One region of the Lysinibacillus irui genome, then DNA from elsewhere that is predicted to be linked to it. Evidence: riboswitches for the same ligand, from Rfam matches in the RefSeq annotation. Region 1 holds a riboswitch; the other holds the start of a gene.
What was found. Region 1 has a riboswitch for cyclic di-GMP ahead of OU989_RS19360 (methyl-accepting chemotaxis protein). Riboswitches for the same ligand answer to the same signal wherever they lie in the genome.

Region 1 (10,639 bases):
TCAAACAATGTGGCGGCTGTCAATTACAGCATTTATCCTATGAGGGACAGCTAAAATGGAAAGAAAATATGGTGCGTAATGTGATGCAGCGCATTGGTAAAATTGATGCACCAGTTCTTCCTGTAAAAGGAATGAAAGAGCCTTGGCATTATCGTAATAAAGCGCAGATTCCTTTCTCTGAAAATGAGTCAGGTCAAGCGATTGCAGGGTTTTATAAAACAAAAACACATAGCATTGTTGATATGGAACGTTGCTTAATTCAAACAGGAGAAGCAGACGCAATTCTAGCTGGCTTGAAAAAAGAATTAAACGCGATAGGGATTCGCCCTTACAACGAACATACACATGAAGGAATGCTACGTCATGTTGTCATTCGAAAGGCACGAGCAACAGGTGAAGTCATGGTTGTCCTCGTGACCAAAAAGAAAAAGTTCCCTCAAAAAGAGGCAGCCATTACAGTGATTCAAAAGCTTGTTCCGAATGTCACATCAATTATGCAAAATGTAAATAGTGAGAAAACCAATGTGATTTTTGGTGATGACACGATCAACCTTTGGGGCAAGGATGTCATTATAGATACAATTGGCGACGTACGCTTTGAAATTTCAGCTCGCTCCTTCTATCAAGTCAACCCAGAGCAAACAGAGGTCCTCTACAAACAAGCACTGGATTATGCTGACTTGCAGGGTGATGAACGCGTCATTGATGCGTATTGTGGAATTGGTACGATTTCTTTATTCCTTGCACAAAAAGCAAAAGCAGTCATGGGAGTTGAAATTGTCCCACAAGCAATTGAAGATGCCAAACGCAACGCAGTACTCAATGGTTTTACAAATACTTATTTTGAGGCAGGCCCTGCAGAGGAAGTTATTCCGAGATGGTATAAAGAAGGCAAAGAAGCGGATGTGCTTGTTGTGGATCCACCACGCAAAGGCTGCGATGAAGCACTTCTAAAAACAATTTTAGAACAGCGTCCAAAACGGGTAGTTTATGTATCCTGTAACCCAGCCACATTAGCACGCGACCTTCGTATTTTGGAGGATGGTGGCTATCAAACACAGGAAATTCAGCCAGTAGATATGTTCCCGCATTCGACGCATTGTGAAGCGGTGGCATGGTTGGAGTTAGTATAATTGAAAAGCAGTAGATATAGAAAAAATCTATATCATCTGCTTTTTTGTTTTTTAAAATACCATTTAGGGCAGAATTTCGTTACAATAAACATTGTTGATTTTTATCATAAACATGTACTTATGTTTCATGGTATACATGTAAAATAAAAAAGTTTAGAGCATAGTGAGAGGATTTGGAATTAACATGATAGATAATTTTTGGCGTGATTTACCACGGCCATTTTTTGTACTTGCACCAATGGAAGATGTGACGGACGTTGTTTTTCGTCATGTAGTAAGTAAAGCTGGTCGACCAGATGTCTTTTTCACAGAGTTTACAAATTCCGACAGCTATTGTCATCCTGAAGGACAGAAAAGTGTGCGTGGCCGTTTGCTTTTTACCGAGGATGAACAGCCTATGGTGGCACATATTTGGGGGGATAATCCCGACTATTTCCGTCAAATGAGTATGGGCATGGCTGAGCTAGGTTTTAAAGGTATCGATATTAATATGGGCTGCCCTGTACCGAATGTAGCATCGAGAGGGAAAGGTAGTGGACTAATTCTCCGTCCAGACGTTGCGGCAGAATTAATTCAGGCAGCAAAGGCAGGTGGACTACCTGTTAGTGTGAAAACACGACTTGGCTATAAAGATGTGAATGAGTGGGAGGAGTGGCTCACACATATTTTAAAACAAGATATTGCAAACCTTTCGATTCATTTACGTACAAGAAAGGAAATGAGCCTAGTAGATGCACATTGGGAGCTCATTCCGGAAATCAAAAAGCTACGTGACCGTATTGCACCAAATACGCTACTAACCATCAATGGAGATATCCCTGATCGTCAAACTGGGCTTCAGCTTGCTGAACAATATGGTATTGATGGTGTTATGATTGGACGAGGTATTTTTAAAAATCCGTTTGCCTTTGAAAAAAAACCAAAAGAACATAGCAGTAAAGAATACCTTGACCTGTTAAGACTGCAGCTCGATCTTCAAGATCACTATGCAGAAGTACTACCACGTTCGATCACGGGGCTTCATCGCTTCTTCAAAATTTACGTCAAAGGATTCCGTGGAGCTAGTGAATTAAGAAGTCAATTGATGAACACGAAATCAACTGATGAAGTACGTGCATTGCTTGATCATTTTGAATCAAACCATATTGAATAATAATGAACGGTAAAGTCTAAGGAGTTTGAAAAATCGTTGCTATTATTAGCAACGGTTTTTTTGTAATCATAAAGAGGGGTTTACCGCTGCAAGAGATGTAGTTTTATGCAAGGCTGTTCAATTACATCTGATAAGTTTTTTATTGAAATTACTAGAAGTGTCCATTCTTTAAAGATTTGGATTTTTTTAGAGGATTTAAAAGAATGTCAGAGAATTGTATATAAGTATTGTTAATGACGTGCTTATAGGAGTTGTATGAAGATGATTGTAACAACTAGACCGTTAAAAATTAAGTATAAAAAGTCGGCAAACCCTTTTCAGGACTTTATGCAGATCAATCCTAACGGTAGTGCCTTTACGAAGGAAGTTATTTTTCAACGTTATATCGGCATACCTGATTCTGTTGATCTTTATAAAGAAGATATTTTAAAAATGGATGAATATTTCGCAAATCAAAGTGTATTTTATTTACGACTACATAGGCTTGAGGTTATTAATAATAAAAAAGATATAGATGGATTGACGGAGCTTTGGGAAAAATTGCAGGCCGCAGTTGATAATATTCCCATACTTTATAAAACACCATTATGCGGTACGTTAACGAATGATCAACTTGAATGGACAAAAAAGCTGAGCTTTAAACAAATCATTCATCTTTATAAGGAACAACAGCCACAGGCTAATGATACGTTACTGAAAAACTTTGCAGTAAAATTTTTATACTGGATGGATTTTTATTTGCCTCAAATTTTTTCTCAGGATAACTGTACATCACAGAAAATTGTTTTTATAGGGGACATTACTCAGCACGAATTATTATTCTTATATTTTTTATCCACATTAGGATGTGATATTTGTTATATGAATCCGAAAGGTGATATTGCCAATTTGCATCCCATTATTGCAGCATCATCCACTTTACATAAATGTCGTGATTGCTATAAACAAGAATTAATAATCCCTAAGATACGGTCGATGAAAAGCATACTCCCGCCACAACCAATGCCTGTCCCAACCCCTAATTACACAGCTATTACAGAAGAATGTAGTTATGAGCAGCTGGCTGCTTTTGCGACATCTGTTGTGATGATTAAGACATTCGGGGAGGATGACAATGTTTTATGTTTTGGGTCTGGTGTTGTTCTCCATCAAGATGGTTATATTTTAACGAACCTACATGTTGTGGGTGGTGGAAAATATTATTCTGTAATATATGAAAATGATACCAATGAGTATATTACCCACCAATTTGTGAAATATCATGATATGCATGATTTGGCTATTTTAAAGGTGGAGAGGAAAAGCAAACCTTTACCTGTTAAAGTAGATGGTCAATTAGTTCGTGGGCAGAAAATTGTTGCGATTGGCAGTCCTTTAGGATTATTTAATTCAGTTTCTGATGGAATTGTTTCGGGTTTTAGGGATCTACGAAATATGTCTATGATTCAATTTACAGCTGCAATTTCAAATGGCAGTTCTGGTGGTGCTTTATTGGATATGCATGGGAGGTTAGTCGGTTTGATTACAGCTGGCTTTGATGATGGCCAGAATCTTAACTTGGCTGTGCCTGCACATTTAATTTATCAGTTTGCTCAAAACTTTATAGAGTTACCGAGTTAATTTCCACTATTCAACCATTGCTTTTTCATTCGTAATCTTATAGAATGTAGAACGGTATAAATGAACGATATAAATTACCTTTAATACGGTCCAGAGAGGCTGAAAAGGGCTACATGATATTTTTAAGCTAATATCTTTGCTTTGGCATGCCCTTTTGTCCTCTGTGACAGAAGGGCTTTATTTTTGTTCACATCCCTCTTTTAAAGGAAGTCCCGTGAGGCTTCAAAAGAGAATGGACAAGACATCTTTAATCCATTCACTCGAACACTAAAAGAGATAGACAACTAGAAAACTTGGAGGTTAGAAAGAATGGATTATCGGAAAAAAACCGTTGTCGCTTCAGTGGCTGGGTTGACTTTAGAAGGAATGGACATTATGTTTATTTCTTTTGCCATGACAATGATTATTGCAGAATTTAATATTGATCTTGCAACAGGTGGATTGATTTCATCCATCACGAATATTGGGATGCTACTTGGTGGAATTATTTTCGGGGTGTTAGCAGATAAATATGGTCGTGTTAAAGTGTTTACGTATACGGTCATACTATTTGCTATCGGTACAGCCTTAACAGGAGTAGCAACAAGCATTGAACAAGTTTATGTCTATAGATTTATCGCCGGTCTAGGTGCCGGTGGGGAATATGGTATTGGTATGGCGCTTGTAGCGGAAGCTTGGCCAAAAAATAAACAAGGTAGAGCTTCTTCGTATGTAAGTGTAGGAGCACAATATGGGGTTATATTAGCAGCATTATTAAGTGCCATCATTTTACCAACTTTAGGATGGAGAGCATTATTCTTCGTTGGGTTATTACCAGTGATTTTCGCCTTTATTGTTCGTAAAAATCTGGAGGAATCACCAGAATGGTTAGCATCGCAGAAAAAAGATAATAACAAGCAAGAGAAGGGAAAACTAGCTCAGTTATTTGCTTCTCCACGCATTACACTAACGACTCTTTCTCTAATTTTAATGGCTACTGTTCAAATCGCAGGCTATAATGGTCTGATGATTTGGTTACCATCGATGCTACAGAAATCGCAAGGTTTATCTGTCTCAAGCTCAGCATTGTGGACAATTAGTACTGCCGTCGGGATGATAATTGGGATGCTGACATTTGGTAGATTTATGGATCGCTTTGGTGCGAAGCGATCGTTTGGTATCTTTTTATTAGCATCTGCTTGTGCAGTGTTCCTTTATTCCTTTGCCACTGGTGCAGCAGCTATATTAATTGGTGGTGCGGTTGTAGGATTCTTCTCTAACGGAATGTTTGCAGGGTATGGTGCATTAATTAGCAGCTTCTATCCAGTACAAATTCGCAGTACAGCAACAAACACGATATTTAACTTTGGTCGAGCTATTGGTGGATTTTCACCAATCTTTGTCGGCTATATTTTACAAAGCTATGATATGACAGTTGTAATGATTTACTTAGCAGCACTATATTGTATTTCCTTTATCGTTATGCTCACGCTTAAAAGCTCCAGCAAGGAAATGCAAACAGCATAATTTTTAAAATCACGAAAGAACGAATTCCACTTCTTCAAATGGGATTCGTTCTTTTCTTATTAGTTTTTAATTAATTATAGTAAACCTTTTGAACGTTTCTCAGCGATTTCTACAAGGCGTTTTGTAATTTCTCCTCCTACGGAACCATTTGCGCGAGAAGATGCTTCTGGCCCTAGCTGAACGCCAAACTCTTGTGCAATTTCGTATTTCATTTGATTGACAGCTTCATGTACACCAGGTACTAGAAGTTTATTTGAACTGCGGTTATTGTTAGCCATTTTTCTCACCTCCTTGAGTTTAGAATGGTTGCTAACGTATTTTTCATACATTTTAAAAGAAGGAAACGCACACGCTAATTGCTAACAACAACAACTTGTGGAAAGCTAGCAATAATCAGCAAACTCTCTGTTATAATAAAGCCTGGCTCATTTCTATAGTAGGAGTAAAAGGAGGACAATATAATGACGAATAATGATATTTTAATTCGCTTACGCTATGCACTAGATATAAAAAATGTTGATATGGTGGAAATTTTTAAATTAGGCGGACTCGACTATTCGAAAGAAGAAGTCTTAAATATGCTCATTAAGATTAATGATGAGGAAGAAGCGCCAGAAGAATACATCAAATGTAATAATAAAATGCTTGAAGCATTTTTAAATGGATTAATTACTTTTAAACGTGGACCACAAAAATCAAAGGATGGTCAGCCTGAAGGACCGCTACCTGTGACAGGCAAAGAAAGTCCAAATAATATGCTTTTAAAGAAAGTAAAAATTGCCTTAGCGTTAACAACAGAGGATATGCTCGAAATTTTATATGATGGTGGAATCAAAGTTACAAAAGGTGAATTAGGCGCTTTATTAAGAAATCCAAGCCATCGCAATTATAAAGAATGTGGCGATTCATTCGTTCGGAATTTTTTAAGAGGCTTAACATATAAGTATAGAGAATAAAGCATAAATGCCTTGTCAATAGAAATCAAAAAGTACCATTTTTTTCTTTAAATTTTGTTGACATTTTGTGACGAAATTGTGTACAATAAAATTATCACAAAATGTTCACAAAAAAGATGAAAAATGTTCACAAACAAAGGGGTGCTTGTATGATTTATTTTGACATCTTATTGGTAGCTATTGCATGTGTTACAATGCCTTTTATTGTTGCAGTAATGTTAGATATTTTTTATGCAGAACGAAAGAAAGTTCGTTTTTCATTACGACGTACTTCAGTTTGGTATATCACTATGTTTGCACTATCCTTTATACCATCTGTTTTACTTGTTACACAAAACGTATAATGTATTCAAACACTTAGGGGTAAGTGAAATGATGAAAAATAGACAGCTACAACGTTAAAAACAGTTGTAGCTGTTTTTCTTTATGAAAAGAAATGGTGAATGAATGCTTCACGTTGCTGTATTTTCAATCAATCAACCATTTGTTAACGAAGGGTAAAATAGTATAAAGTATGTATATTTTACCTGGATAGCATTGACTACTTTTACCTGCTGTGTTAATTTTGGGAGTGGAAATATAGGCAAATTTACTGAAAAGTAGAGACGCAAAGCTACAGGTCTAAGGCAATAATTGCTAGGATGGCTGGGTTGCAAAAGACTGCTAGTTATATCCATCAATTTCTAGTTTATGTTCTTTTATGCCTATTTCTTTTGAAATAGGTTATTTTTTTGCAAAAAAATCATTGTAAGGAGGAAAAAGATCATGAAGTTATTAAAAAATGCCTCATTAAAAAACAAACTTTTACTGACGGTTACAATTGTAGTGTTACTGCTCATCGCCATTATTACTTCGCAAAGTATTAGCGAATTAAATAATCGGATGACTGTCGACTTAGAGCAAGAGTTAAAAAGTGTTGGTTTATTGACAGCTATGAATTTAGATAGTGATGAAGTAAAAGATTTATTGTCTGAAAAAGGGGAAAAGAACGCTAAGTTTACAAAGATCCAAAAACAACTCGATATGATCCAGGAACAACAAGGTATTATGAGTTGGAGCTATATTTGGGACGTTCAAGATGAAGGTGGGGTCAACCCAATCGGTTATACAACCAATTTAAATGAGGTGTATGAAGCCGGAGAAATTTTTACTGATTTAGCGGATGAACATGTTGAAACAGCAAAGAAGGCTATTGAAAATAATAGTACGGAAGTAACGGATATTTTTGAAGATCCTTTTGGCTCTTGGAGAACCGTTTTTAGTCCAATTAAAGATGATAACGGACAACTGATTGCATTATTAGGAATTGATTACTCCGCTGATTATATTAATACGATAATTAAAACAAGTGTTATTAAACAAATTGTTATTGCTATTATCGGAATATTAATTTTATTAGTTTTAGTTTACATAATTATAGACCGTCTTTTAAAACCACTTAAAAAAGTAGTAAATGTTGCAAATCAAGTTGCCAATGGCGAATTAATCGATGTGGATTTAGATACGTCAAAAGATGAAATTGGAAAATTATCTGAGTCCATTCGTACAATGGTTGCTAATTTACAACATATTATTTTAAACATAAGAAATACTTCAAATCATGTTTCTTCAGCAGCCAATCAATTAACGGTACATGCTGGGGAGACGTATAATAGCTCCACAAATATTGCACAAGATATGAAACTAATCACTCAGAATGCTGAAGCTTCTATGACCATGACAGAAGAAACAGCTGCTGCAATGGAAGAGACAGCTACAGGTATCCAGCAAATTGCTGACTCTGCTAACACGGCTGCGGAATCTTCTATTTCGGCTTCGCAAGCTTCTGAACGAGGTAATCAAGTTGTACAGCAAGTTATTGCACAAATGGAATTAATTAATGATTCTGTTGAACAAATAGGGACAACAATTAATGGTTTACATGTCAATACGAAAAAAATAAGTGAAATTGTAAGCTTGATTACTGCTATTGCCGATCAAACAAATCTGTTAGCATTGAATGCCGCTATTGAAGCAGCACGAGCAGGTGAGCATGGTAAAGGCTTTGCTGTTGTAGCCGATGAGGTGAGACGTTTAGCTGAACAATCTTCACAGTCAGCAACAGAAATTTATAATCTAATTAGTTCTATTCAATCTGATTCTAACGCTTCGATAACTGTAATGGAGAAAGGGAAAGCGGATGTTAAAGTGGGTATGGCATTCACGAATGAAGTAGGAGAAATCTTTAAAGAAATTCTTACTTCATCAGAAGAAGTAGCTAGCCAAATACGTGAAATTTCAGCTGCCTCACAACAAATCTCTGCCTCATCAGAGGAAGTAGCGGCATCTGTCAATAATATTAAACAATCGGCAGAGCAGTCAGCAGAATTCTCTTCAAATGTTTCGAAATCTACACAAGAGCAATTATCTACAATGCAGGAAGTAAAGGATGCCTCTTCTTCATTAGGAAAAACAGCTGAAGAGCTACAAGGGCTTGTTGCAAAATTCAAATTGGAGAATGATCAGGATGGAAATTAACTTTACAGGTAAAAATGTATTAATTACTGGCTCAAGTAAAGGAATTGGCAAGGCCATTGCATTAGGCTTTGCTCAACATGGTGCGAATATTTTAATCAATTATATTGGGAATGAGCAAGAGGCAGAAGCTGTACGTGCTGAAGCAGAAAAGTTTGGTGTGAAAGCTTTAACTTTCCATGCCGATGTTTCTAACTCACAAGAAGTACAAGCGATGCATCAATTTATGGACGAGCACTTCGGGGAAATTGATATTCTTGTAAATAACGCCGGATTTGCACAGGGATCTAGCATTACAGATTTAACGGATGAACAGTGGGATAAAATGATTAAAGTTCATTTATATGGTTGCTTCTACAATTGCCGTGAAGCAGCTAAAAGAATGAAGGAACGCAATACAGGGAAAATCATCAATATATCATCCGATATTGGCAGCCTAGGTTGTGAGGAATTTACTCATTACTCAGCGGCAAAAGGCGCTATCAATGCTTTTACAAAGGCATTAGCTAGAGAGTTAGCACCTTCAATACTTGTCAACGCTGTTGCTCCTAGTGGAACATTTACGGACATTCTAAAAGAGTTTGGAGATAACTATGTGGAGGAAGAGTCCGCTAAATATCCATTAAAACGTTTAGCGCAACCTGAAGAGATTGCGAAAAGTGTGCTATTTTTAGCCTCTAATCATGCTGACTTCTATACAGGTCAAATTTTAACGCCTAATGGTGGAGTTGTGATGAACGGATAATGGAAAACTAAGGAGTACGACTATGTTAAACGTTATAATTTTTTGCTTATACTTACTATTTATCTATTACATTGGTTATAAAGGTTATAAGCGTGTCAACACAGCTGAGGATTTAATTGTCGCTGGCTGGAGTATGCCTCTTTCAGTTGTCACGGGGAGTTTAGTTGCTGCCTTACTAGCAGCTCCATTCTTTTTTGCGGCTGTAGGTTCAGGCTATACGAGCGGTGGCTTTGAGGGAACGGCAACAATGGGTGGTCTAGGGACTTGTATGATTCTTGGGTCACTCATTTGGACAAAGCCATTACGACGCTTAAAGGGTTGGACACTAGCAGATTACTATGGATTACGCTATGGCAGTAAAAAGCTAGGTGCGTATACTGGTATCGTAATGGCTATTGCTTTCGGTGTTTTTAATGCAGCTGCATTAACAGTTGGTGGGACGTATATTATTCAGCAACTATTACAAATTGATTTCATTCCGGCAGCGCTTTTATTTGTATCCTTAACTGCTATCTATTCTGTTATTGGGGGTTTATGGGCAGTTGCTTATACAGAAATAGTGCAAGGGGCGCTTGCAGTAGCTGGAATACTAGGTATTACTATTTTTATTTTATTTTACTATCCAGACGTTACCTTCAACCCTGAGTGGTGGAATATCAGTACATTATTTGAAAAGGCAGGAGCCGAGTTTTGGACATTGTATCTTGTTCTAGCACTCGGTGACATCCCTGCAGTTGACTTAGGACAAAGGGTAGCAGCTGCGAAAAGCCCAAGAGTGGCACAGCGCAGTATGATTATTGCAGGTAGTATTGTTATTGCTATTAGCTGGATTCCAGGGATGTTGGGTGAAGCTTTCAAATCCATTTATCCCAATAGTACAAACCCAGAAACATTGATGCTGACTTTCGCACAGGGCTATTTCCCTCCTTTATTAGCAGCTATTTTCTTAACGGCAATGGCAGCTATGGGGATGTCTACTGTAGCGGCATGTTATGTAGCGACTTCGGGTATT
Region 2 (10,639 bases), 1.1 Mb from region 1:
GATGTTCATGAGATGTCAACAAAATCACTCCATGTGGAGACAGATGGTTTCGTTAAATTTGCTGACTACTTCTTTGATGATATTTTTTCAGCCTGGTCTGTCCATTCTAAAATTTCAACTGCAAGGGAACAGGTATCACGTGTGCAAGATGATGTACATAATACAATTTGGCGCTTACGGGATAAACATAACAAAGCAGTGAGCTATCTACAAACGATAATAGAAGAAAAAGAGGCTATTTTAAATGTCTAAGGAAAGTCTGAGGATTTTTTTCTCGGACTTTTTGTCTGTCGGATTGTTCAAGTGATTTCAACTCTTCTGACGTTGTGCTAAAATAATACGTATACTATAACGTGGAAGAACACGTAAACTAAGGGAGTTTTACAACATGACAAGTCGTTTAGTAGAAGAGTTTTTTGAGCTCGTTCAAATTGATTCAGAAACAAAGCATGAACAAGTAATTGCACCAATTCTTGTAGATAAATTAACTGCACTTGGATTTACAGTCATCCAAGATGATGCACATACGCGTAATGGACATGGAGCAGGCAATATTATCGCCACTTTAAAAGGTACTCTAGATGTAGAGCCAATCTATTTTACTTCTCATATGGATACAGTTGTTCCAGGGAAAGGCATTCAACCATCCCTGCGTGAAGATGGTTATATCGTATCCGATGGTACGACAATTTTAGGTGCTGATGATAAGGCAGGCCTAGCAGCACTCTTTGAGATGGTCAAGCGATTAAAAGAGCAAGATATAGAGCACGGAGATATAGAATTCATTATTACCGCTGGTGAAGAGAGCGGTCTTGCTGGTGCTAAAGAGTTAGATCCATCTAACATTAAAGCAAAGTATGGCTTTGCGGTGGATAGTGATGGCAAAGTAGGTGGGATCGTAACAGCCGCACCATTCCAAGCGAAAATTTTTGCAAAGATTATTGGCAAAACGGCACATGCTGGGGTTGCTCCTGAAAAAGGTATTTCCGCTATTACAGTAGCATCTAAGTGTATTGCTCAAATGAAGCTTGGGCGTTTAGATGAGGAAACGACAGCTAATATTGGACGCTTCGAAGGTGGCCAAGCAACGAATATCGTATGTGATGAAGTGACGATTCTAGCTGAAGCACGTTCCATTGATCAAGCTAAATTAGATGCCCAAACAAAGCATATGCAGGAAACATTTGAACAGGTTTCAGCTTCATTAGGCGCACGTGCAGAAGTGGAAGTGAAGCTTATGTATCCTGGATTCCGTGTAACAGAAACAGATAAAGTTGTGCAGGTTGCTATGGAAGCTGTTCGCAATATTGACCGTACACCAACATTAGGTATTTCTGGTGGAGGATCGGATGCGAATGTGATCGCAGGATTTGGTATTCCTACAGTGAATTTATCTGTCGGATACGAGGATATTCATACAACAAATGAAAAAATACCAGTCGAAGAATTAGAAAAATTAGCAGATTTACTCGTTGAAATCGTCAAGGAATCTGCAAAAAAATAACAGTCGAATAGAAGGATGTGAACGCATGGAAAGTGTCAAAGCAGTCGTTTTTGCTTGTGGGACAGAGGAATATGCGGTACCTGTAGAGCAAGCGATATCAATTGAAAAATTAGAGCATGTAACACCTATTCCTCATTTACCGAACTATCTTCTAGGCTTTACAAGAATTCGAGGTGAGCTTGTACCCGTTCTCGATTTTGAACGAATACTATACAACCGCTCCTCCAATACAGCAACTGCTCGTATTATTGTGATGAATACGGACGTTGTCAATTATGGATTACTTGTTACAGAGGCCCGTGAAATTCTTGATTTTGATGATTCCATACTGCAACAATTGGGTCTTGTCAATTATAGTAAAACGCGCTACTTTACAGCTGTAGCTAATCTAGAAAATCGTATGATAACATATGTTGATCCAAAAATACTGGTTAATTCATTAGAGGGCATTCGGGAAATTATCGATTATTTACACAAAATGCTTGAAAATGAAAAGGAAAACGTAGAGGCTTAAGTACTCTACGTTTTTTTATATTTGACTAGTAAATTTAACCTGTATTTTATCGTTTTTACCTGATCATACATGTGACAATTATGCATTATACCTACAGACAAACCGTTGCTAACCGCGTATGATAATGAGTAAGAAAAAACTGAAAAAGGCAAACTTCACCGAAAGGGAAGGACGCAAAGCCATGAGTCTAAACACTATATTTTCAGTGCATGATTGTCAGGTTGCCAGGTTCTGTTCTAGGAGCCGTGGCGAGTAGAATGGAGTTAGTTTGTATGAAGAGACAATTAAAAATGTGGACAGCACTAATCGTCATCATGATTAGTTCATTAGCTTTATCAAGTGGAAAGGTTGATGCAATGGCTACACAGGAAAAGGCTACGTGGCTGTGGGATACATCCCTCATCATGGATGACCAAGAAAAAATATTATTATTTTTAGAACATAACGATGTTAAAAAGGTTTATCTGCAAATCGATCAAGGCATAGCGAACGATGACTATAAGCAGTTTATTAGCAACGCTTCTGACAAAGGTATTCGCATTTATGCATTGGATGGTGCTGCAAGCTGGGTTTCAGCTGAGGGTAGTCGAAGCCAAGACGAGTTGTTTAATTGGTTACATACATATAATGAGAATTCAACTGAATCTGAGCAATTTTCTGGGGTTCATCTTGATGTTGAACCTTATTTAAATAGTGGATGGAGCTCACATCAAGCACAAACGATAGGATCCTATCAAACACTAATAATGAAAGCAAGTGAGCAAGCAAATCAGTTACAACTTACTTTAGAAGTAGATATGCCATTTTGGTTTGATGAAGTTCAGTATCATAACGAATTTGGAAAAGGGTTATTAGCTGATTGGGTCATTGACCATGTGGATAGTGTGACGATCATGGCCTATCGCGATGCTGCAAAAGATATTATTTCTATTGTTGAGCATGAAATTGCTTATGCTTCCACGGTGAATAAATCGATTGTAATTGGTGTAGAAACAGGCGCTTCAGAGGAAGGGCAAAATATTACTTTTTATGATAATGGAGAAGCTTATATGAATGAACAGCTTATACTTGTTCACCAACATTTTTCAAATAACGATGCTTTTCATGGAGTAGCCATTCATTATGTGGAGAATTGGATGACCATGCGGCCATAAAAAAAGTCCTTCCAGTGTAAAACTGGAAGGACTTTTCTATTGGTATTAGGACAGTCGACCACTGTAGTCCTCGAATTTAAATTCACGAATGACTTTAATACCTTCTTCATCATTATAAGAAACGATAGAAGGGAGGTTGACGCCGTTAAACATATGGTTTTTCACCATTGAATAATGGGCCATATCTGTGAAGACAAGTCGATCACCTGGTTTTAATGGCTCTTCAAACGAATAATCGCCAATCACATCACCAGCAAGACATGTAAGTCCACCTAAGCGATATGTGTGTGCGAATTCATTCGCTTGACCAGAACCAATGATCATTGGGCGGTATGGCATTTCAAGTACGTCAGGCATATGACATGTTGCTGACGTATCTAAAATAGCAAGGTCCATCCCATTTTTTTGAATATCAAGTACTGTAGCGACTAAATAGCCTGTATTAAGCGCTACTGCTTCACCTGGCTCTAGGTAAACAAGCAGGTTATACTTTTCTTGAATATAATTAATGATGTGAACAAGTTTCTCTACATCATAATCTTCACGTGTAATATGGTGGCCACCACCAAAGTTTAACCATTTCATTTGGTGTAAAACATCACCAAACTTTTCTTCTACTACTTCAATAATACGCTCTAACGTATCAGAGTTTTGCTCACACATCGCATGGAAGTGCAAGCCATCAATGCCGTCAAGTTGTGATTTATCGAAGTTAGCTAAAGTCGTACCAAGACGGGAATTTGTATAGCAAGGATCGTAAAGCGCAGTTTCAATTTCAGAGTACTCAGGATTTACTCGAATACCACATTCAATTGTTTTACCTGCAGATTTCACTTTATCCTTGTACTGTGCCCATTGGTTAAATGAGTTAAAAACAATGTGATCCACATATCCTAGAAGCTCGTCCATTTCATGCTCAATATATGCAGGAGCATAAACGTGAACTTCCTTGCCCATTTTTTCATAGCCCAGGCGTGCCTCATGCAGTGAGCTGGCTGTAATACCTGCTAAATATTCCCCAACTAAAGGGAATGTTGAATGCATTGAGAAACCTTTAAGGGCTAGTAAAATTCGGCAGCCTGTACGATCTTGAATTGATTTTAAAAGCTCAAGATTTTTTGTTAATAATCGTTCATCCACTACATAGGAAGGGGATGGAACTTTTGAAAAATCAATTGGTTTCATCGGCTTAATTCCTTTGCATCTAAATCAAGGTCAAGTAATTCTGGGTTATGGCTTTCTTGCCATGGTAGACCCCATTTATTTAGTGCATCCATGAATGGATCTGGATCGAACTCTTCCACGTTCCAAACACCCGGTTTACGCCATTGACCATTCATCACAAGCATTGCACCAATCATAGCTGGTACACCAGTTGTGTAAGAAATCGCTTGTGAACCAACCTCGTTATAGCACTCTTCGTGATCACAAACATTGTAAACATAATACGTTTTTTCTTTGCCATCTTTTAGACCGCGAATGATACATCCGATATTTGTTTTACCTTTTGTACGTGGTCCAAGAGAAGCTGGATCTGGTAATACTGCTTTTAGGAAGTGAATTGGTTGAATCATTTGACCTTCAAATTCGATCGGCTCAATTGATGTCATACCTACGTTTTCTAATACTTTTAAGTGTGTTAAGTATTTTTCAGAGAACGTCATCCAGAAGCGGATTTGTTTTAAACCTTTGATATTTTTCGCTAGTGATTCAAGCTCTTCATGGTATAGAAGGTAAATATCTTTTGGCCCGATTTCTGGTAGGTTATAAACTTCTTTTTTCTCAAGTGGTGCAGTTTCTACCCACTCACCATCTTTCCAGTAACGACCATTCGCTGTAATTTCGCGAATGTTAATTTCTGGGTTGAAGTTTGTTGCGAAATGATAACCATGATCTCCCGCATTTGCATCCACGATATCGATATAGTGGATTTCATCAAATTCATGTTTTTGCGCATGAGCTGTGAAAACGCCTGTAACCCCTGGATCGAAACCGCTACCAAGTAATGCAGTTAAGCCAGCTTTTTCAAACTTCTCTTTATAAGCCCATTGCCATTTATATTCAAATTTAGCCGTTTCAGGTGGCTCGTAGTTTGCAGTATCCACATAGTGCACACCTGTCGCTAAGCAAGCATCCATAATCGTTAAGTCCTGATAAGGTAGTGCAACGTTAATAACAACATCAGGTCCGAAAGATTTTATAAGCTCAATAACCTCTTCTGTGTTGTCTGCGTCTACCTGTGCAGTATGAATTTTTGTTTTTCCGCCGTCTAGTTTTTCTTTTAGAGCGTCACATTTTGAAACAGTTCTACTTGCGATACAAATTTCCTCAAATACGTCCGAATTTTGAACACACTTGTGTACCACAACACTGGCAACTCCGCCAGCTCCGATAATCAATGCTTTACCCAATTGTCTACCCCCAAGTTCATAAAAGTATTGTCAAACAAGCTGATTATACAGAAATTTGATATAGTACTCAATCATTGTTTTAAAATTTTCTACAAAAAATTTTGTTTTTCTACAACAATTAGTCGTAATCAGAGGGGAATACCTCGAAAAAGAAGCCAATTGTGAATGAAAAGAACTAAACGAATCAGCCTATTTAGTAAAAAAATGAATTGAAATCAACTCATATCAAAATGTTTCTGTTAGGAGAAGCAGTTCGACTAAATCTCTTTAAAAAATAACTGTAACATCAATAAAAGAATGAAATAGGATTCTTAAAGAGCTAATGCTTTCTAACTTTACATAAAAATATCCCTTTTACACTAAAGGTAGAAAGGGAACGTTTTATAGTAGTAATGGCAAGTCAAGTTAGTTTTATGCATATTATTTCAAATAACGGTTTGGTATTTGTTGCTTCTCCTCTCCCCAAACATAAAAGAAGATCACGAGCAATGTACTTAAAAATCCCATCACTAGAGCATACGTACTGAGGGCTACATGCACTTGACTATGCACGGTATAAATGAAGATAGCTCCTATTGTTAACAAATTTCCCGTAATAAGCGATATAAAATGAAAACGTTTATTCATAGCAAGCCCTCCTATTTGTTGAAGTACTTTGCTTTCAAAATGAAGAAAGTTAACTTCAATTATCGCACAATTCAGAACTTTTATCCAACACTTTAAACTTCTAAGATAAATTAAAGATGCTTTTTTAATACATCTTTTTATAGTATGATGAGAAATAATAGGAAATATTCATAGATTATGACAAGAAAGGGGAGACGATGAATCGTGAAATTACGCAATTCATTAACTTTTCAACTAGGGACGATTATCGCTGGTATTTTAGTTGTTATGCTAGGGATCACTTCGCTCGCCACATACATAACTGCATACAATAAACTATATGATGCTGCTGGTGTAGAGGCCTATGGCTGTGCCAATATTACGACAGGTTTGATCAATCCAGAACAGATAGATAGGGCCATTAGCGGCGATCAAGCTGCACAGCAGCGTATTGGGAAGGATTTAAACTGGACAACGGGCCATAAAGATATTTTCCAAACACAATATATATTAGCCCTTGATGGTACATTAATAGCCCTTGATGATCAATTAGCTGAGAAAGGCTTTGCACCTGGCGATTCATTTTATGTAGACAAAGAAGCGCTTGAAAATTTGCTTTCACATCAACACCCGACATACTCACAACCATATACCTTTGCTGGGATGGAGCGTTTATCTGGCTATGCGCCTATTTTTAAAGACCACGACTCTAATAAAGAGATTATTGCCATTAGTGTTATCGATTTTGATGCCAATATCGTCAAGGAGCGAACTTGGGATGTCGTACGGAACGGTATATTAATTAGTATTTTCCCAATGCTTATTGCTTCTATCATTACTGGATTTTTAATCCGTCGAAAAGTAAAACCTATTACTGTCCTTATTCAGCAGGCAAAAGAAATTGCAAATGGTAATTTAGCTGTACCTGAAACAAAGATTAACAGTAAGGATGAAGTGGAGGATTTAGCGAATACATTAAATCGAATGACGGCTAATTTACAAAATATGATTATGACAATGCGTTCTACTTCTAATACTCTAACTAATAATGCAGATGAAACCGCTTCCACTTTGATGAATATGACTAATACAATTCAAGGTGTCGCTAATAATATTGAAGAGGTAACAAGTGCTGTGACTGCAGGGATGCATCATGCGGAAAATGCCACAGATGTTCTTACATCTTTAGCAGAAGATCTTCAAATGATTCAAAACAATGCCAATAAAAGTGCAGAGAATGCTCGACAAACAATGAATTTAGCAACAGAGGGTGAGCGATTAGCAAAGGATATAAGCAATGCTATGGCATTAATTCATAGCGGATCAGGTGAAGTACGTCAGACAGTAGAAAACTTAGTTAGCTCTGCCACCAAAATCCAGACTATTACAACGTCTATCGCTACTATTGCCTCACAAACGAATTTGCTCGCCTTAAATGCTTCAATTGAAGCTGCTAGAGCAGGGGATCATGGGAAGGGCTTTGCCATTGTAGCAGAGGAAGTACGTAAGCTTGCTGAGCAATCCAATCAGGAGGTTTTACAAGTAGAGCAACTTATTGGGGATATTATGCAACATGTACAGCAAGTCATGACATCAACGAATGATAATACGCAATATATCCAAAAAGGAACAGAGACGGTGCGTTTAACAGCACAAGCTTTAGGAAATATTTCAACAGCAGTGGCTACTACAGTGGATGAAATGATTGCTATATCGAATGCCATGACCGCTGAAAATCAAAAATCAGCTCATATTGTTCAAATGATTCAACGATTAACAGAATCGATTCGAGATATTGAGGAAACGATGAATATGATTACTCTCGCAGCACAGCAAACAACTACAAGTATTGATGAGGTTTCACAAGGGTCTAATGAAACAAATCAAATGGCTCATACACTAGAGCAACATGTTAAAGCATTTAAATTAAAAGAATTGTAGAAAGATTAGGACAGGTTATCTTTTTCTTACACTATGAAGATGGTACACTAACTATAAGATTTTTCTTTAGGTGAAGGCGAGGATATGAATAGTGGTTAATCGAATGGATGAGCAAGTTCAACAAATCAATGACTTATTTGTAAGTGGACAAGTAAAAGAGAGTTATCAACTAGCTAAAGATATACTTGCCAATGAAACCATTAAAGATGGGGAGGCTAAACAGCTCATTTTGCAACATGTTGCATTGCTTGAGGCAAATGGTTATGCCAATATACCGGCAACTACTGATGAGAAGGTGAAGCAAAGTGTAGAACGAACAGATGGCTCCTATCCAGAACGAGATGTTCTTGCTGCTTATATAGGTAGTCAAGATAGTGAACAGTTTGGAAAAGTAGTCGATGAATTATTAGCAGGGACCATTGAAGCACAGGCGAATGCTTATTATACAATGGCTGAATATTATGTCCTTGCTAAAGAACATGATAAGGCAACCGTACAATATGCTGAGGCCATCAAGCTACAGCCAAATAAAGCGCTATACTGGGGGGCTTTTGCACAGTTTTTAAATCGACATGAGGGAAGCCCCTATCTGGCGCTGCGCTTAATTGAGGAAGCTATTCTATTAGATGGTATGAATCCTCGTTGGCACTATATTCAAGGGAATATTTTTTTACAACTTATAGCCGCAACTAAAAATTTAAGCTATTTACCGGCCTTAGAAGAAGCATGGGAAAAAGCCAAAAAACGTTGCACAGCCAAGCAAGTTACATTGAAAATGGACCTAGCAAAATCAAACGATGTACTGGCTCAATGGAAAAAGCAGATGCTATAAATCTAGAAATATATTTAATATTGATAATTATTTCCTTTAAAGTATATTTATGCTACCATGAATGTATAAACGGACGTATGAAGCTTATCGATGACATGAAAGAAGTGTTTTTTTGAGTTTATATGTAGCGTATGTATTAGTAGGACTTGCCATTGCCATGCCTGTAGGAGCAATTACGGTAGAAATGACAAAGCAAGGACTCAAAAATGGTTTTATACACGGCTGGGCTGTGGGACTTGGTGGCATGACCATTGATATAGTATTAGTTTTTGCCTTGTATATGGGACTAGCTTCTATATTGGCTATGCCGATGGTACAACTACCCATGTGGATTATAGGGGCAGGATTTTTATTTTTGTTAGGGTATGATTCGATCAAGAATGCCAACCATGATATTACGTTGGTAGGAGAAAAAGTCACCAAATCGTTTTTTGCCTCTTATTTTAATGGCCTACTAGTAGCAATTTCACCTGGTAATCTCGTTTTTTGGGTTAATGTATTTGGAGTGGTTTTAGCGAAATCCTATGGACAAGGAGAGCAGACAAGCTTTTTAATCATTGCTGCTGGTGTTCTTAGTGGAATTTTACTCCACGATATCGGTTTACTAACAATTGTCTCGGTGACACGTAAAGCAATGAATCGTAAAATGATTAAAACATTTACCATTGTAGCAGGATTCTTGTTAATTGGCTTTGCTGGTTATTTTATATATGAATTTATACGAGCAATTAAGATTTATATATGAAAAGTGCGATATAAAAAGATCGCACTTTTTTTATTGCGCAACAACCTCTGTACGCTCATCCATACACATGACTATTTCTTCTGCTACTTGCTGCGCTAACGAAAGTTCAGACGTAAAACCAACACAGGAACAATTCATTTCCCCTAAAATATAGCAATCTTCTCCCGCTTCATTTGTATCTAACATAAAATCAGCAGTCCAAATCAGCGGTAAATCATGATTCCCTAATAAGCTTGTCACTTGAGGGAGCTGTGCTAAAAAGTTTTCTACAAGCTCTGGCCATTCTTCGGGCTGATCATAACGATAGTGAGCACCTGAAAAGAGCGTTGCACTAAAGGCATCCTTCGTTTCAGCAGGTTTCTTATGTACGACATGAACAGGGTGATCTCGTAACATCAATAAACGGATTTCCCCCTCTGTAATACGTGGAAGAAATCGCATATCAATTAACATACCATTGGCACCAGTAATATACTGCTCACAAAACGTCATAAAGTCGCCAAGTTGCCAATATTCAACATGGTTATCTTTCGCTTCTGTACATTTAATTTGAGCATCAAGTGGCACTGCAGTAACGCCCTCGGCCAGTGGGTCCACCAAGTTTACTCGCCAAATTCCTTCACCAGTTGAACCACGGTTTTGCTTTAGAACACGTTCAGTCACGGCTAAGGATATAGGGAATTGTGTTTTGAATGCTTCGATTGTGTAGTAGGCAAATGTATCATCAGGTACTAAATTAGTCGTCGTAAGCTTTGATAACACATCTTTAGAACCGTAGCTAATCATGGCATCTGGATGTGGCATTCCTATAATTCCCGCTTGGCATAGCTCCCGCAACATTTCAAAATACTCTTCTTCATGCTGCAAGTTGCCTGGATTAATGCGGGATACATAGGCTACACCATGCTCTTTTACATACTCAAAAATTGCCT

Region 2: linked by a shared signal. The riboswitch ahead of OU989_RS13700 (amidase) and the one ahead of OU989_RS19360 (methyl-accepting chemotaxis protein) in region 1 are both predicted to bind cyclic di-GMP.

The regions. Positions count from the first base shown of each region.
Region 1 covers NZ_CP113527.1:3,832,594-3,843,232, reverse strand. Annotated here, with positions in the region: gene rlmD (23S rRNA (uracil(1939)-C(5))-methyltransferase RlmD) at 1-1,133, shown strand, start outside; gene OU989_RS19390 (tRNA dihydrouridine synthase) at 1,318-2,286, shown strand; gene OU989_RS19385 (trypsin-like peptidase domain-containing protein) at 2,548-3,906, shown strand; gene OU989_RS19380 (MFS transporter) at 4,216-5,412, shown strand; gene OU989_RS19375 (alpha/beta-type small acid-soluble spore protein) at 5,487-5,690, opposite strand; gene OU989_RS19370 (YehS family protein) at 5,874-6,368, shown strand; gene OU989_RS19365 (hypothetical protein) at 6,518-6,712, shown strand; cyclic di-GMP riboswitch class I at 6,941-7,026, shown strand; gene OU989_RS19360 (methyl-accepting chemotaxis protein) at 7,134-8,885, shown strand; gene OU989_RS19355 (SDR family NAD(P)-dependent oxidoreductase) at 8,875-9,627, shown strand; gene OU989_RS19350 (sodium:solute symporter family protein) at 9,650-10,639, shown strand, end outside.
Region 2 covers NZ_CP113527.1:2,703,125-2,713,763, reverse strand. Annotated here, with positions in the region: gene OU989_RS13715 (coiled-coil domain-containing protein) at 1-252, shown strand, start outside; gene OU989_RS13710 (M20/M25/M40 family metallo-hydrolase) at 389-1,504, shown strand; gene OU989_RS13705 (chemotaxis protein CheW) at 1,530-2,018, shown strand; cyclic di-GMP riboswitch class I at 2,156-2,247, shown strand; gene OU989_RS13700 (amidase) at 2,291-3,172, shown strand; gene nspC (carboxynorspermidine decarboxylase) at 3,218-4,357, opposite strand; gene OU989_RS13690 (saccharopine dehydrogenase family protein) at 4,354-5,583, opposite strand; gene OU989_RS13685 (hypothetical protein) at 6,004-6,210, opposite strand; gene OU989_RS13680 (methyl-accepting chemotaxis protein) at 6,415-8,130, shown strand; gene OU989_RS13675 (tetratricopeptide repeat protein) at 8,222-8,962, shown strand; gene OU989_RS13670 (LysE family transporter) at 9,075-9,707, shown strand; gene OU989_RS13665 (Cj0069 family protein) at 9,738-10,639, opposite strand, start outside.